DNA from 2 places in the Streptomyces sp. 3330 genome. Region 2 is predicted to be linked to the other one. Evidence: riboswitches for the same ligand, from Rfam matches in the RefSeq annotation. Region 2 holds a riboswitch; the other holds the start of a gene.
The links. Region 2 has a riboswitch for cyclic di-AMP ahead of J2X68_RS38625 (transglycosylase SLT domain-containing protein). Riboswitches for the same ligand answer to the same signal wherever they lie in the genome.
Positions count from the first base shown of each region.

Region 1: linked by a shared signal. The riboswitch ahead of J2X68_RS19380 (M23 family metallopeptidase) and the one ahead of J2X68_RS38625 (transglycosylase SLT domain-containing protein) in region 2 are both predicted to bind cyclic di-AMP.

Region 1 covers NZ_JAVDVA010000010.1:258,791-266,144, forward strand. The annotation lists gene J2X68_RS19370 (dihydrofolate reductase family protein) at 1-1,080, shown strand, start outside; tRNA gene J2X68_RS19375 (tRNA-Met) at 1,152-1,225, shown strand; cyclic di-AMP (ydaO/yuaA leader) riboswitch at 1,552-1,720, shown strand; gene J2X68_RS19380 (M23 family metallopeptidase) at 1,728-2,750, shown strand; gene J2X68_RS19385 (aldo/keto reductase) at 3,016-3,954, shown strand; gene J2X68_RS19390 (PrsW family intramembrane metalloprotease) at 4,197-5,732, opposite strand; gene trmB (tRNA (guanosine(46)-N7)-methyltransferase TrmB) at 5,931-6,773, opposite strand; gene lhgO (L-2-hydroxyglutarate oxidase) at 6,868-7,354, opposite strand, start outside.
Region 2 covers NZ_JAVDVA010000046.1:7,788-15,141, forward strand. The annotation lists gene J2X68_RS38615 (GNAT family N-acetyltransferase) at 1-955, opposite strand, end outside; gene J2X68_RS38620 (HAD family hydrolase) at 1,248-2,072, shown strand; gene J2X68_RS38625 (transglycosylase SLT domain-containing protein) at 2,289-2,762, opposite strand; cyclic di-AMP (ydaO/yuaA leader) riboswitch at 2,767-2,993, opposite strand; gene J2X68_RS38630 (polyprenyl synthetase family protein) at 3,627-4,637, shown strand; gene J2X68_RS38635 (DUF2092 domain-containing protein) at 4,860-6,131, shown strand; gene J2X68_RS38640 (ABC transporter ATP-binding protein) at 6,165-7,193, shown strand; gene J2X68_RS38645 (ABC transporter permease) at 7,180-7,354, shown strand, end outside.

The sequences.
Region 1 (7,354 bases), on a different contig from region 2:
TACCTGGACGACACCACGCCCGAGCGCCTGCTCCTCTCCAGCCGCGCCGACTTCGACCGCGTCGACGAGGTGCGGGCCTCCGTGGACGCCGTCCTCATCGGCGCCGGCACGATCCGCGCCGACAATCCCCGGCTCCTCGTGAACTCCCCCGCGCGCCGCGCCGCCCGCGAGGCCGCCGGACTGCCGCCGTACCCCCTCAAGGTCACCGTCAGCGGCTCCGGCGACCTCGATCCGGCGGCGAACTTCTGGCACACGGGCGGCGAGAAGGTCGTCTACACGACGGAGAAGGGCGCCGAGCGGGTCCGCGCGCTCGGCATCGCCGCGGACGCCGTCCCGCTCGGCCCCGAACTCGACTGGCGCCGCCTCCTGGAACACCTCCATGACGTGCGCGGCGTACGGCGTCTCATGGTCGAGGGCGGCGGGACGGTGCACACGCAGCTGCTCCGGCAGGGCCTGGCCGACGAACTCCAGCTCGTCCTCGCCCCGCTCTTCGTCGGCGACCCGGCCGCGCCCCGCCTCTTCGGGCCGGGCGGCTACCAGGGCGGACGCCTGCGCCTGGTGGAGACCCGGCGCATCGAGGACGTCGTCCTGAACCGCTACGAGCCCACCGCCCCCGGCACCGGACGGCTGCCCGCCGCGGCCGACCGGCACTGGCTGGCCCTCGCCTGCGCCCTCGCGGCCGACTGTCCGCCGTCGGAGACCGCCTTCAGCGTCGGCGCGGTGATCGTGGCCGCCGACGGCACGGAACTGGCGCGCGGCCACTCCCGCGAGGCGGGCGACCCGGTCGTGCACGCCGAGGAGGCCGCCCTCGCGAAGCTCGACCCCGCCGACCCCCGGCTGCCCGCGGCCACCGTCTACAGCAGCCTCGAACCGTGCGCGCGCCGCTCCTCCCGCCCGGCCCCCTGTGCCCGTCTCATCCTCGACGCGGGAGTGCGCAGGGTGGTCACGGCCTGGCGGGAGCCGGACACCTTCGTCACGGACGCCGACGGCACCGGTCTGCTGACGGACCGGGGCGTCGACGTCCTGGTGCTCCCGGAGTACGAGGAGCGGGCGAAGGAGCCGAATCGCCACCTCCTGTGAGGCGGCCGGGGCCCCGTGGATCAACCGATGTGCTTTCTGTCCCGCTGATGGCGTACAGTTGGGTTCATCGCCGCGGGGTGGAGCAGCTCGGTAGCTCGCTGGGCTCATAACCCAGAGGTCGCAGGTTCAAATCCTGTCCCCGCTACTGATGAACCGAAGGCCGGAATCCGAAAGGGTTTCGGCCTTCGGCGTTTTCGCCGATGCCTTTTCCCGGCCCTTTCCTCACTCCTGGTGACCGGTCGAGCGCCCTGCGCATAACAACTGAGTCACCATCAAAAGCCGGATGACTGATGAAGCGTTTCCGGGGCAGGGCGGGGCGGGGTCAACTCGCCCGTTTTTCACCGCTGGTAGCCCAAAAGTCCAGGCCAGAAATGTTGTTGATCAAGAGGAACAGCTTGGAAACCCACCCCCGGGTCTATTAACGTTCGATAACGCAGCGCGGTCGTCCCAGCCGGCACCAGAGTCGGCTCCGTGCGGCACGTGCCGAATCCCGCAAGGGAACCGGGGAACCACCACCATGGGGTGAATCACGCGGAAGCCGTCGTGAACTCGCAGAGTCCACGACCGGTATACGCGCGTAGGAGACCTTCCCGCTCCGAACCCGTCAGCTAACCCGGTAGGCGACGGAAGGAAAGGAGTGCGCCCGCGTGGCGTCCAACCCGCCTGCCCCCGAGGCCCCGTACGCGCCCAGCCAGCGGTCCACCGAGACCTTCGGCTACGGCGGCTACCGCACCGACGAGGGACCTTGGGAGGAGTGGAACCCCACCGCGGAGTCCACTCGCCCGGTACGCGGCAAGCACCGCGTCGCCAAGCAGCGCGGCGGCGGATTCGCCCGCAGCTCCACCGTTCTCGGGGTCGGCGTCATAGCCGCCGTCAGCGCGGGCGGCATGGCCAGCGCCAACACCGGCAAGGCCCCGGTCTCCATCTCGATGCCGGACCTGCCCAACGTGGGCTCGCTCATCTCCGACGAAGAGCCCACCCCGGAAGCCGCTCCGGCCCTCGCCAGCTTCGGCTCCGAAGCCGCCGTGGACACCGAGGACAGCGCCGCCGACGCCGGCGAGGCGCTGCGCAGCCGGATCATGGCGCAGGCCGAGTCCCAGCAGTCCCAGGTCGAGGTCAAGGCCCTCGCCGCGGCGGCCAAGGCCGAGGCCGACGCCGCCGCCAAGGCCGAGAAGGAGGCGGAGGCCAAGGCCGCCGCCGCGAAGAAGAAGGCCGCGGAGGAAGCCGCCGCGAAGGCCGAGGCCGCGCGCCTGGCCGAGCTGGCCAAGCAGTACACGCTGCCGACCTCCTCGTACACCATCACCTCGACCTTCGGCCAGGCCGGTTCCCTCTGGTCCTCCGGCTACCACACGGGTCTGGACTTCGCCGCGCCGACGGGCACGCTCATCAAGGCCGTCCACAGCGGCACCATCACCGAGGCCGGCTGGGCCGGTTCCTACGGCTACCGCACCATCCTGACCCTGGACGACGGCACCGAGCTGTGGTTCTGCCACCAGTCGTCGATCAGCGTCAGTGTCGGCCAGAAGGTCGCCACCGGTGACGTCATCGGCCGGGTGGGCGCGACCGGGAACGTCACCGGAGCCCACCTCCACCTCGAGGTCCACCCCGGCGGCAGCGCCGACGGCATCGACCCGGCGGCCTGGCTCCGCGACAAGGGCCTCAACCCCTGAGCCGTCCCTCGGGCAAGCCCCTGAGCTGAGCTGTACGGACCCCCGAGCCGCTCCTTCGACCACCCTGAGCCGCTCATCCGGTCGCCCCGAGCCCGCTCGTCCGGTACCCCTGATCCACCCCGGCAGCCCCGACGCCCTCCGCGTCGGGGCTGCCGGGCTGTGCCGTGCGCACGCGCGCTCGGGCGGGCCGTTCCCGGGGGCTGTTCACATGTTCTTCGTGTCACGTCCGGAATGGGCGGGCCGTCGGCGCCTGTTGAGACGAGGCATGACTTCTCTTCGCACGCTCGGCTCCTCGGACCTCGAGGTCTTCCCGCTCGCCCTCGGCGGCAACGTGTTCGGCTGGACCGCCGACGAGACGGCCTCCTTCGCCGTGCTCGACGCCTACACGGCCGCGGGCGGCAACCTGATCGACACCGCCGACTCCTACTCGGCGTGGGTCGATGGCAACAGCGGTGGTGAGTCCGAGACGATCATCGGCAGGTGGCTGAAGGCCCGGGGCAACCGCGACGACGTCGTGATCGCCACCAAGGTGAGCCAGCACCCCGACTTCCCCGGTCTGTCCGCCGACAACATCAAGGCCGCCGCCGACGCCTCGCTCCGCCGTCTGGGCACCGACCACATCGACCTCTACTACACGCACTTCGACAAGCCCGAGGTGCCGGTCGAGGAGATCATCGGCGCGCTCGACGAACTGGTGAGGGCGGGGAAGGTGCGGCACATCGCCGCCTCCAACATCTCGCCCGAGCGTCTCCAGGAGTCGCTGGAGTTCTCCGACCGCGAGGGCCTGGCCCGGTACGTCGCCCTCCAGCCCCACTACAACCTGGTCTCCCGCGACACCTACGAGGGCGGCCTCCAGGATCTCGCCGCCCGCTTCGGCCTCGCCGCCGTCCCCTACTACGCCCTGGCCGCAGGCTTCCTCACCGGCAAGTACCGGCCCGGTACGACCGTGCAGAGCGCCCGCGCCGCCGGCGCCGCCAAGCACCTCGACACGGAGCGGGGCCGGAACGTCCTCACCGCCCTGGACGAGATCGCCCAGGCCCACGGGACCCGGATCCCCACGGTCGCCCTGGCCTGGCTCGCCGCGCAGCCGACGGTGGCCGCGCCGATCGCCTCCGCGCGCACGGTCGAGCAGCTGCCGGCGCTGCTGGGGGTGGCGGAGCTGGAACTGACGGCGGAGGAGATCACCCGCCTGACCCGAGCCTGACCTGACCTGGCCTGGCCTGGCCTGACCTGACCTGACCTGACCTGACCTGGCCTGGTCTGATCTAGCTTGGCCAGAGCCTTTGGCCTGACCGCTCCGACCGACCCTGCCTGGGCTGACCGACCCGACCCTGCCTGGGCTGACCGACCCTGCTTGTTCTGATCGACCTGCCTGGCCTGGCCTTGGGTGACGTCATCCGCCCCGGCCCTGGCCTGCTCGGTCCGATCGGCCCCGGCCGGCCCTGCTCACTGGTGCGGGTGGGGGGCCGGGTAGGGGCTCGCCGGGTACCCCGGTCCGGGTCCCTGTGCGGGGCCGGGCCCCTGGGCAGGGCCGGGTCCGGGGCCGTGCGGTGCGGGATACCCGTAGCCGCCCCCGTGGCCGTACCCGTACGACGGTCCGGCAGGGCTCCCGTACGAGGGCCCTGCCGGGCTTCCGTACACCGGCGCGGCCGGGTGCCCGAAACCGGCGTTGTGGACCTGGCCGAGGGCCGGCCCCCGGCCGTACCCGTACACCCCGTGGACCGGCCAGGGCGGCGGCGCCACCCGTACCGGCGGGGCCGTCATCCGGGCCGCGTGGTCCAGCGCGGGCCGGGCGATCTCGCCCCGCCTCCACAGTTCGTTGAGCAACTCGCGCTCGCGTACGACGAAGTCGGCCCCGGCCCGCCCCCGTCGGCCTCGGTGCCGCAGGAACGCGAGGGAGGTCGCGTACGCCTCGTACCGTGCCACCTCCCGCGCCGCGGGCTTGCCCAGGTGACGGCCCGCGTACTCGCGGGCCAGCCGCCGGGCCCGCATCGAGCCGAGCGCGAACGGCTCCGCCGGGGTGAGCCACCCGGCGGCCGCGTAGGCGGGCAGTTCCTCGCGCACGGTGCGCAGCTCGCGTTGCCGCGTCCACACCACCAGCCAGGTCAGCAGCCCGAACGCGGGCACCATGATCGCCGCGTACACCGCGAAGAACCCGAACTCGCCGAACGACGAGGAGCCGTTCCACAGGGCGTGCATGCCCATCGCGAGGAGCAGCCCGCCCAGCGGGAGCAGCACGCGCCGCAGGTGCTGGCGGTCCCCGGAGAGCGCGGCGACGCCGAAGCCGATGCCGGTCAGGACGGTGAACAGGGGGTGCGCGAACGGCGACATGACGACGCGGACGAAGAAGGTCGCGACGGTGACCGAGGCGATGCCGGTGTCGCCCGTGAGCTGGTCGGTGCCGAAGGCGGTGCCGAGGTAGAGGATGTTCTCGGTGAACGCGAAGCCGGTGGCGGTGACCCCGGCTATGACCACGCCGTCGACGATCCCGGTGAAGTCCCGCCTGCGGAAGAGGAACAGCAGCAGGACGGCGGCGGCCTTCGCGGACTCCTCGACGATCGGCGCTATGACGGTCGCCCCGAGGGTGTCCGCGCTGGACGGGTCGGCGGTTGCGGTGGCTATCCATCTGGTCGCGAAGCTGTTGGCGATGATGGCTATCAGCGCCGCCGCGCACGCGCCCCAGGCGAAGGCGAAGACCAGGTTCCGCCAGGGCCCCGGCTCGACCCGGTCCAGCCAGCGGAAGGCGGCGATCAGCAGCGGCACCGGCAGGACGGCGAGCCCGAGCCCGACCAGGAAGCCCTCCGTGCCGGTCTGTTCGCGCACCAGCGCGAGGATGACCAGCCCGGACAGAGTGAGCAGGGTGATCAGCGCCCCGTACCGGACCCCTCTGCGCTGCCACCAGTGAGCGTGCCGGAGCACACCGTCCTCGGGTGTGCCGCCGGGATGCGGCGGATAGGGCGGGAACGGAGGACTGATGGCCACGGCATCGACCCTAACGAGGGAGGGGACTGTGGTGGAGGGGGCGGTCGGTCGCTGATCCCTGGGTTGCTCCCGGTCCGGTCCCTGAGCCGGCCTTCGGGCCGAGCACCGGACCGAGCCCTGGACCGAGCACCGGACCGGTCCCTGAGCCGGCCTTTGGACCGAGCCCTGGGCCGCGCCCGGAAACGGTTGCCGGTCCGGTCAGCGGTCTCCGGGCCGGACGCGATGCTGTACGCGACGGAAGAGCAGATCGTTCACGACGTGACCCTTGTCCAGCCCCTGGCCCTCGAAACGGGTCAGCGGCCGGAACTCGGGGCGGGGCGCGAACCCGCCGTCGGTCCGGGTGTTCTCGAAGGCGGGGTGCGCGGTCAGCACTTCGAGCATCTGTGCGGCGTACGGTTCCCAGTCCGTGGCGCAGTGCACGATCGCACCCGGTTTCAGGCGCGTCGCGGCCAGGTCGAGGAACTCGGGCTGGATGAGGCGCCGCTTGTGGTGGCGCTTCTTCGGCCAGGGGTCCGGGAAGTAGACGCGCAGCCCGTCGAGCGAGTCCGGCGGCAGCATCTCGCGCAGCAGGATGATCGCGTCGCCGTTGGCCACCCGGACGTTGGTCAGCCCGGTGCGGTCCGCGAGATTGAGCAGATTGCCCTGGCCTGGCGTGTGCACGTCCACCGCGAGGATGCCGGTGTCCGGGTCGGCGGCCGCCATCTGCGCGGTCGCCTCCCCCATGCCGAAGCCGATCTCCAGTACGACGGGACGGTCGTCGCCGAACAGCCCGGCGAGGTCGACGGGGTGCCCGTCGATGTCCAGCCCCCACTTGGCCCACAGCCGCTGCAGCGCGTCCGCCTGCCCTGCCGTCACCCGGCTGCGCCGGGGCTGGAAACTCCGGATCCGCCGCTCGAAGTGCGACCCCGCGGGATCGGCCTTCGGTCCGTCGGGGAACCGGGGCTCCCCCTTGGCGCGGGTGTGCCGAACGGACTCGCCCGGGTGGTGCTCGCCACCGGGAAAGGACTGGGGGACGTCGGAGGTGCTCACGGAATCAGACACAGTGGGGTCGATTTTACGGGTCGGCTCCAGGTGCCGGCCGCGCCCGGGAGCCCGGCCGCCGACCGTCGCCCGGGTGAGCGGGGCACCCCGTCGCTCATGCGTCGGTCAGCGCTTCCAGGGCCCGGCGGGCCACCTCCCGCCCGATCGGCAGTGCGGCGGTGGCCGCCGGTGAGGGCGCGTTCAGCACATGGACCGCCCGCGGCCCCTCCCGGATCAGGAAGTCGTCCACCAGACCGCCGTCCCGCAGCACCGCCTGCGCCCGCACCCCCGCGGCCGCCCGCACCAGGTCCCCCTCCTCCACCGCCGGCAGCAGCCGGCGCACCGCGTCCACGAACGCCCTCTTCGACACCGACCGCCGCAGCTCCCCGGCCCCGTACCGCCAGTGCCGCCGGCCCATCCGCCACACCCCGGGCCAGGCCGCCGTCGCCATCGCCTCGCGCGGCCGTACGACGCCCCAGCCGTACCCCTCCCGGGCCAGCGCCGGCACGGCGTTCGGGCCGACGTGCACGCTCCCGTCGATCCCCCTGGTCAGATGGACGCCGAGGAAGGGGAACGCCGGATCGGGCACCGGATACACCAGC
Region 2 (7,354 bases):
GCCGGTGGAGCGCGGCCCCCACCCCCGGACGCGACCACGCCCCCTCGTACACGGGGAGCTCCCCGGTCTTCAGCGCGTCCTTGTACTCGGCCGCGCCCCGCCCCAGGTCGAGCAGGCCTATCCCCTCGGCGGCGGCCGACTCGGCCATCCGCAGATGCAGCACCAGGCCCGGCGAGAACTTCGCGAACTCCGTTTCGTACGCAGGGAACCAGCAGGCCAGGACGGTCGACGAGCGCAGTCCGAAGTGCGCGGCGATCGGCCGGTCACCGGCGTAGAGGACGGAGAGCGTGCCCGAGCACTCGGGCGCGCGCGTCTCGGAGAGGACGCGCACGAGCCGGGTGATCCACTCCTGTGCGAACCGGTCCCGGCGGCCGGTCCTGCGGTACTGCGCGGACTTCCACGCCATGAGCGTGCGCAGTGCGGCCGGTTCGCGTTCGTCGAACACGAACCGCAGCTCCCCGACCTGGCGGCCGAGCCTGCGCTGCTTGGCCAGCGTCGTCTTCAGGAACTTCGGCGACTGGGCGCGCAGCACGGACTCATAGGTCTCGTAACCCTTTTCGACGTCGATGACATAGGCGGCGTACTCCTCGGCCGCGTGCGGGGTGAACAGCCCTTGCTCCGCCTCCAGGTTGTCGAAGGCGAAACTCGACAGGCCGCACGCCCGCATCAGTTGGCCGGCGTCCAGTCCGATACCCGGGGCCAGCACCGCGCCCTGCGCGTCCGAGACGCCGTACGCGAGGGCCCGGCCCTGTCCGAGCCGGCCCCGCTCGTGGGGCAGGAAGCCGACCGGCTCGCGTCCCTCGTACACCACCGCCACCCGCGAGCGTGGCCGGACCAGGCCCGCGGCGTCGGTGAACTCCGGTTCCATGAACGGGTTCCGGGGAAGCGCCGACGCGGCGCGCAGCGCCCGCCACCGCTCCCTCTCCCCCTCGCCGAGATCCTGCGGCCTCAGCACGCGAATGCGCCCACTGCTCAAACCTGACCCCCCGATCAAGTCCCCCCTGGACACCTGGACGGTACCGCTCCATCCGGGCGTCGCGGTAGGTAGCGTCCCATGTTGCTGCCAACCGGTACAGAGGCCTTCAACCGTCCGCTACCCGGCGATGTGCCAGAAAGCTGTTCCATTGAGACGGTCGGCGGCCAGTCGTGCGCCAGGCAAACAAGGGGAGTTGGCAGAACAGGACAGGACATGGACGTCGTCCGGTTCGCGTCGAACCGGGGAGGCCCGGGATCCGTATTCTCTGATCATGGCCGCACCCACCGCATATGCCGCGCGCACCGCGTACTCCCTCATCGCCACCGACCTGGACGGGACGCTGCTCCGCGGCGACGACACCTTCTCCGACCGGTCGCTCGACGCGCTCGCGCGGGTGGCGGCCGCCGGCGCACGCCATCTGGTGGTGACGGGACGGCCCGCGCCCCGGGTGCGACCGCTGCTCGACCGGCTGCACAGCAGGGGGCTCGCGGTGTGCGGGCAGGGCGCGCAGTTGTACGACGCGGCCGCGGACCGGCTGCTGTGGTCGGTCACCCTGGACCGGGAGCTGGCCGAGACAGCGCTCGGCAAGATCGAGGCGGAGGTCGGGCAGGTGTACGCGGCTGTCGACCAGGACGGCGTCGACGGGCTGACGCTCATCGAGCCGGGCTACCGGATGCCGCACCCGACGTTGCCCGCCCTGCGCGTCGGGCGGCGCGACGACCTGTGGTGCGAGCCGATCAGCAAGGTGCTGCTGCGGCATCCCACGCTGTCCGACGACGAGTTGGCGTCGACGGCCCGCTCGGTGGTCGGTTCGCTGGCCACGGTCACCATGTCGGGGCCGGGCACCGTCGAACTCCAGCCCTGCGGGATCACCAAGGCGACGGGGCTGGCCCTGGCCGCCGAGCACCTGGGGCTGCGGCCCGAGGACACCGTCGCCTTCGGGGACATGCCCAACGACATCCCGATGTTCGACTGGGCGGCCCGGGGTGTCGCCATGGCCAACGCGCATCCCGAGCTCAAGGCGGTGGCCGACGAGGTGACGACGTCGAACGAGGACGACGGCGTGGCCGTCGTCCTCGAACAAATGTTTCCGTAACCGGTTACCCGCGGCGACCACCGAAGATCCTGCCGACTACGGGTTACCGAGGCCGACCGCCGGAACGGGCGGCAACCGGTTACCGAGGTCGATCGCAGACACGGTGGTAACCGGTTACCAAGTACTGGCAACCGGTTACCGACTGCCGACTACCGACTACCGACTGTCGGCTCCCGGCTCCCGGCCGCCGACACCGGCGGCCGGTCCGCGGGACGCTCAGTACGCGCCGAACACGTTGTCGATCGAGCCGTAGCGCGCGGCCGCGTAGTTGCAGGCGGCGGTGATGTTGGCGACCGGGTCGTACGAATCCCAGGACGTGCCGCTGACGTGGTAGGCGCGGAAGGTCGGGTCGATGACCTGGAGCAGGCCCTTGGACGGGATGCCCGCGGCCGCGTTGGAGTCCCAGAGGTTGATGGCGTTGGGGTTGCCGGAGGACTCGCGGATGACGTTGCGGTAGATGCCGTTGTACGTCCCCGGGATGCCGTGCTGCCCCATGACCTGGAGGGAGGCGCGGATCCAGCCGTCGAGGTTGTTGGCGTAGCCGAGGCTGGTGGCCGTGGAGACGGCCGGGGTCGCCGCGGAGGCGGTGGTCGCCCCGAGGACGGGGAGAGCGAGCACGGCCGCGCCGGTGGCGGCGACGGCGAGCGTGCGGATGAAACGGTTGCGGCGCGGCTGAGCGGCAGCGGGCATGTCGAATTTTCCTCTCCGGCGCCTGCGAGGTGAGCTGTCGGGTTCGGGCGGGAGATGCCCGGTCGCGACCTGGCGGTCGCGGCTTTACCCCAAGCCGTACGGCCTGTCCGGAACGTCCTGTACTTCCAAGACGTCCGGAAATCCGTTCCGGCGACTTACCTGGTTCCCCCGCTCCTGCCGAGCGGTGTCGATGGGTGTGCGGACGGCGGCAGGATTCGGCGTTCCGCCCGACAGGCCGGGAACGTATGCGAGGGCACATGTCCGGAACAAGTAGCGGATTCACAGATCACCCCTATTGACCTTGGTCTGTGGCCTATGGGGCACTTGATCCTTTGTGGGTGCAAAGCATCAACTTGCTTGAGGGGTGCGGAGAATCGGTGAAGAGGGGCTCTGGACCGGATCTTCACGCCGAGTGAGCCAACTCACCAGCTTCCACAAGTGCGGCGAATCGGGCATTAGCCCCAACTTGGTTTTAAAGCACCGGTGATGAGTGAGGGAGGGGAATCGCCTTCCGTCGCGCTCGCCCCGTCGCGGGGAAAGGCGGCGGGAATGCGTGATCGTCGTCACGCGGAGAGGGGGTGGGCGGACTCGTCGGCCCGACGCCGGCACCGGTCCGGGACATGAATCCCGGCTACCCGGTAACTCTCTTCATGTCCGCTCATATGAGCTGATCAAAAACATATCGGGCGTGATCCGATAGTGCCTGGCCTGCGGGTCGCCTCCCGGGCGAGTCCATTCGAGCCCGCGGGACGTGGGGGCTATCGGTGATCGAAACGTGACCGGATACGCTGACTTGAGTGATGGCAGAGACCTATCGACAAACCGCGTAATCGCCAGTAGACACCAGCAGACAGGAGACCCCTCGTGACCGTCGTCGGGCCGTTCGGGCTGAGCGTGCGGGACCAGGCTCTGGAAGCCGATGTCCAGGCCGGATTGGCGGCTGTCGAGGAAGGCTTGCTCGAGGCCACCAAGAGTGCGGTCCCGTTCATCACGGAGGCCGCCCAGCACCTCGTACGCGCGGGCGGGAAGCGGTTCCGGCCGCTGCTCGTGGTGCTCGCGTCCCAGTTCGGGGACCCCTACGCGCCGGGTGTCGTGCCCTCGGCCGTCGTCGTGGAGCTGACCCACCTGGCCACGCTGTACCACGACGACGTCATGGACGAGGCGGCCGTGCGGCGCGGGGTGTCCAGCGCGAACAGCCGCTGGGGGAACTCCGTCGCCGTCCTCACGGGCGACTTCCTCTTCGCGCGGGCCTCCCACATCCTGGCCGACCTCGGTCCGGAGGCCGTGCGGGTGCAGGCGGAGGCGTTCGAGCGCCTGGTCACCGGACAGATCCTGGAGACCGCGGGGCCCACGGACGGACGGGACCCGGTCGATCACTACCTCGACGTGCTCGGCGGCAAGACGGGCTCGCTGGTGGCCGTGGCCTGCCGGTTCGGCGCGATGATGTCCGGCGCCGACGAGACGGTCGTCGACGTGCTCACGCAGTACGGAGAGCGGCTCGGAGTCGCCTTCCAGCTGGCGGACGACGTCCTGGACATCGCCTCGGACTCGCACGAGTCGGGCAAGACGCCGGGGACGGACCTGCGCGAGGGCGTTCCCACGCTGCCCGTGCTGCGGCTGCGCGAGCGGGCGGCGCGGCTGTCGCTGCCCGAGGACATCGCCCTGTGCGAGCTGCTCGACTCCGACCTGACCGACGACGCCCGGCACACCGAGGCCCTGCAGGCGCTGCGGGCCCACCCGGCGCTGGAGCAGGCCCGCCGGGACACCGTGCGGTACGCGAAGGAAGCGCGGTCCGCGCTGGCGCCGCTGCGGGAGTGCGACGCGAAGGCGGCGCTGATGGAACTCTGCGACGCGGTGGTCCACCGGGCGGGCTGACCCGGCGACCCCTACGGGTCGGATGCCGCCTCGTCGTCTTCGTGTCATACCGCAGGCGTATGTGGAGTTGAGCCCTCGGGCTGACGCTTACCCATGGCCGATTTGGTCAGATGGGAACCACGGAAAACACCACTCCTCACCGATTCGGGTGAGAATGGCGGCTTGGGGTGGGGACGTTCAAGCGGGAGACCGGCCGCCGCCGACGACGGAGGTAAGGCACACATGGCACCGAAGGCATCCGACGACACCACGACCGGCGGGGAGTCGACCGGCGCGGAAGCCGAGGACCTGCGCCTCGGACGGCGCAAGGCCGCACGGTACATCGTCCCGGTCACCGTGATCGGTGTCGCGGCGGCGACGATCGGGCTGGTCCCGGCGCTCGCCGACTCCGGCGACCCCGACCTGCCGAAGATCACCGCACAGCAGCTCCTCGACAAGATCGCCGCTTCGGACGTGCAGCAGCTGTCCGGGACGGTGAAGATCAGCACCGATCTCGGGCTGCCCGACCTCGGCGGCCTGGAGAGCGGGCTCCTCTCGGGAGCCGCCGGACAGGGCGGCGACGGTTCGTCCGCCGACCCGTCCGCCAAGCTCACCGAGCTCGCCGCCGGCACGCACACCCTGCGCGTCGCGGCCGACGGCCCGGACCGGCAGAAGCTCTCGCTGCTGGAGAACGCCGCCGAGTACAGCCTCATCCACAACGGCAAGGACGTGTGGGGGTACGACAGCGCATCCAACGAGGTCTACCACTCGACCGACGAGAGCTCCGGCGAGGACTCGGGCAAGGGTTCGGGCAAGGCGGAGACGCCCGTCCCCACCACGCCCGGGGAACTCACCGAGGACGCCCTGAAGGCGGTCGACGACACGACCTCCGTGACCGTCGACGGCACCGTCCGGGTCGCCGGTCGTGACGCCTACAAGCTGCTGGTCCAGCCCAAGCAGTCCGGTTCCACGGTCGGCGCGATCAGCGTGGCCGTGGACGCGAAGACGGGCCTGCCGCTGAAGTTCACGCTGACCCCGGCGAGCGGTGGCGCCGCCGTCGTGGACGCGGGCTTCACCCAGGTCAGCTTCGCCAGGCCCGCCGCGTCCACCTTCGACTTCACCGCCCCCAAGGGCGCGAAGGTCACCGAGGGCGACGAGGCGGGGGAGACCGGCCCCGGCCACTCCGGCAAGCCCGGCGACCTGGCCGAGGACCTCGACGGCGCGGACGGCCTCGGCGGGCTCGTCGGCTCCGAAGGACCGAACGTCCTCGGGGAGGGCTGGACGTCCGTCGCCGTCTTCGGCACCGGTGGCGAGGGCCTGCCCTCGGGCACGGAGGCCGGCGGCGACCTCGGCGGCTTCCTCGGCTCCTTCGGCGACAAGGTGACGGGCAAGTTCGGCTCCGGCACCGTCTTCTCCACCCGCCTGATCAACGCCCTGATGACGGACGACGGCAAGGTCTACGTCGGCGCGGTCACCAAGGACGCCCTGGTGAAGGCGGCGAACGCGGCGAAGTAGGCCGGGAGGCCGGGAGGCCGGAAGGGGAAGCCGATGGGGGAGTCACTGCCGGAGCCCGGGGAGCCGGGGGAGTCCGGGGCGGCCGCGAGGCCCGCGCAGGGCCCCCTGGAGGCGCCTGTGGACGACGGCGCGGTCATCCGCACCCGCGGCCTCACCAAGCGCTACCGCGGCGGACAGCTCGCCGTGGACGGCCTCGACCTGACCGTCCCGGCGGGCAGCGTCTTCGGCTTCCTCGGCCCCAACGGCTCCGGCAAGACCACCACCATCCGCATGCTCATGGGGCTCATCGAGCCCACGGCCGGCTCGGCCCGCGTGCTGGGGCACCCCATGCCGCGGGCCGCGCGGGCCGTACTGCCCCACGTCGGGACCCTCATCGAGGGTCCCGCTCTGTACGGCTTCCTCTCCGGCCGCGACAACCTGCTCCGCTACGACGCCGCCGACCCGACCGCCGATCCTCGCACCCGGCGGGCGCGGGCCTCGGCGTCGCTGGAACGGGTGGGTCTGACGGCCGCCGCCGGCAAGAAGGCGAAGGCGTACTCCCTCGGCATGAAGCAGCGTCTGGGACTCGCCGCCGCCCTGCTGCAGCCCCGTCGGCTGCTCGTCCTCGACGAGCCGACCAACGGCCTGGATCCGCAGGGCATGCGGGAGATCCGCTCGCTGATCCGCGAGCTGGCCGCCGAGGGCACGACCGTCTTCCTGTCCTCGCACCTGCTCGACGAGATCGAGCAGGTGTGCACGCATGCGGCGGTGATGGCGCAGGGCCGGCTGCTCGTCCAGGGCCCGGTGGCCGACCTCGCCGCGGGGACACGCGGCCGACTGGTCGTGACGACGCCGGACCCGGTGGACGCGGCCCGGGTGCTGAAGGAGCAGGGGGCGGACGACGTGATCCTCGGCGAGGACCGGGTGAGCGCCGAGGCTCCGCCCCCGGACCGGGATCCGGCCGACCTCAACGCCGCGCTGGTGACGGCGGGCGTCCGCGTCCGCGGCTTCGCCGTCGAGCGGGCCTCTCTGGAGGACGCGTTCGTGGCTCTCACGGGAGAGGGATTCGATGTCGCGGGCTGACACGGTGGACGACCGGGACCGGGACCGCACGCCTGGACCGGCGCCGACGTCCGCGTCCACGCCGGCGCCGGCGCGGACGGTGAACTGGACCTGGACCTTCGGCCTGCTCCGCAGCGAGCTGCTGACCACTTTCCGGCGCTGGCGCACCCTCGCGCTGCTGG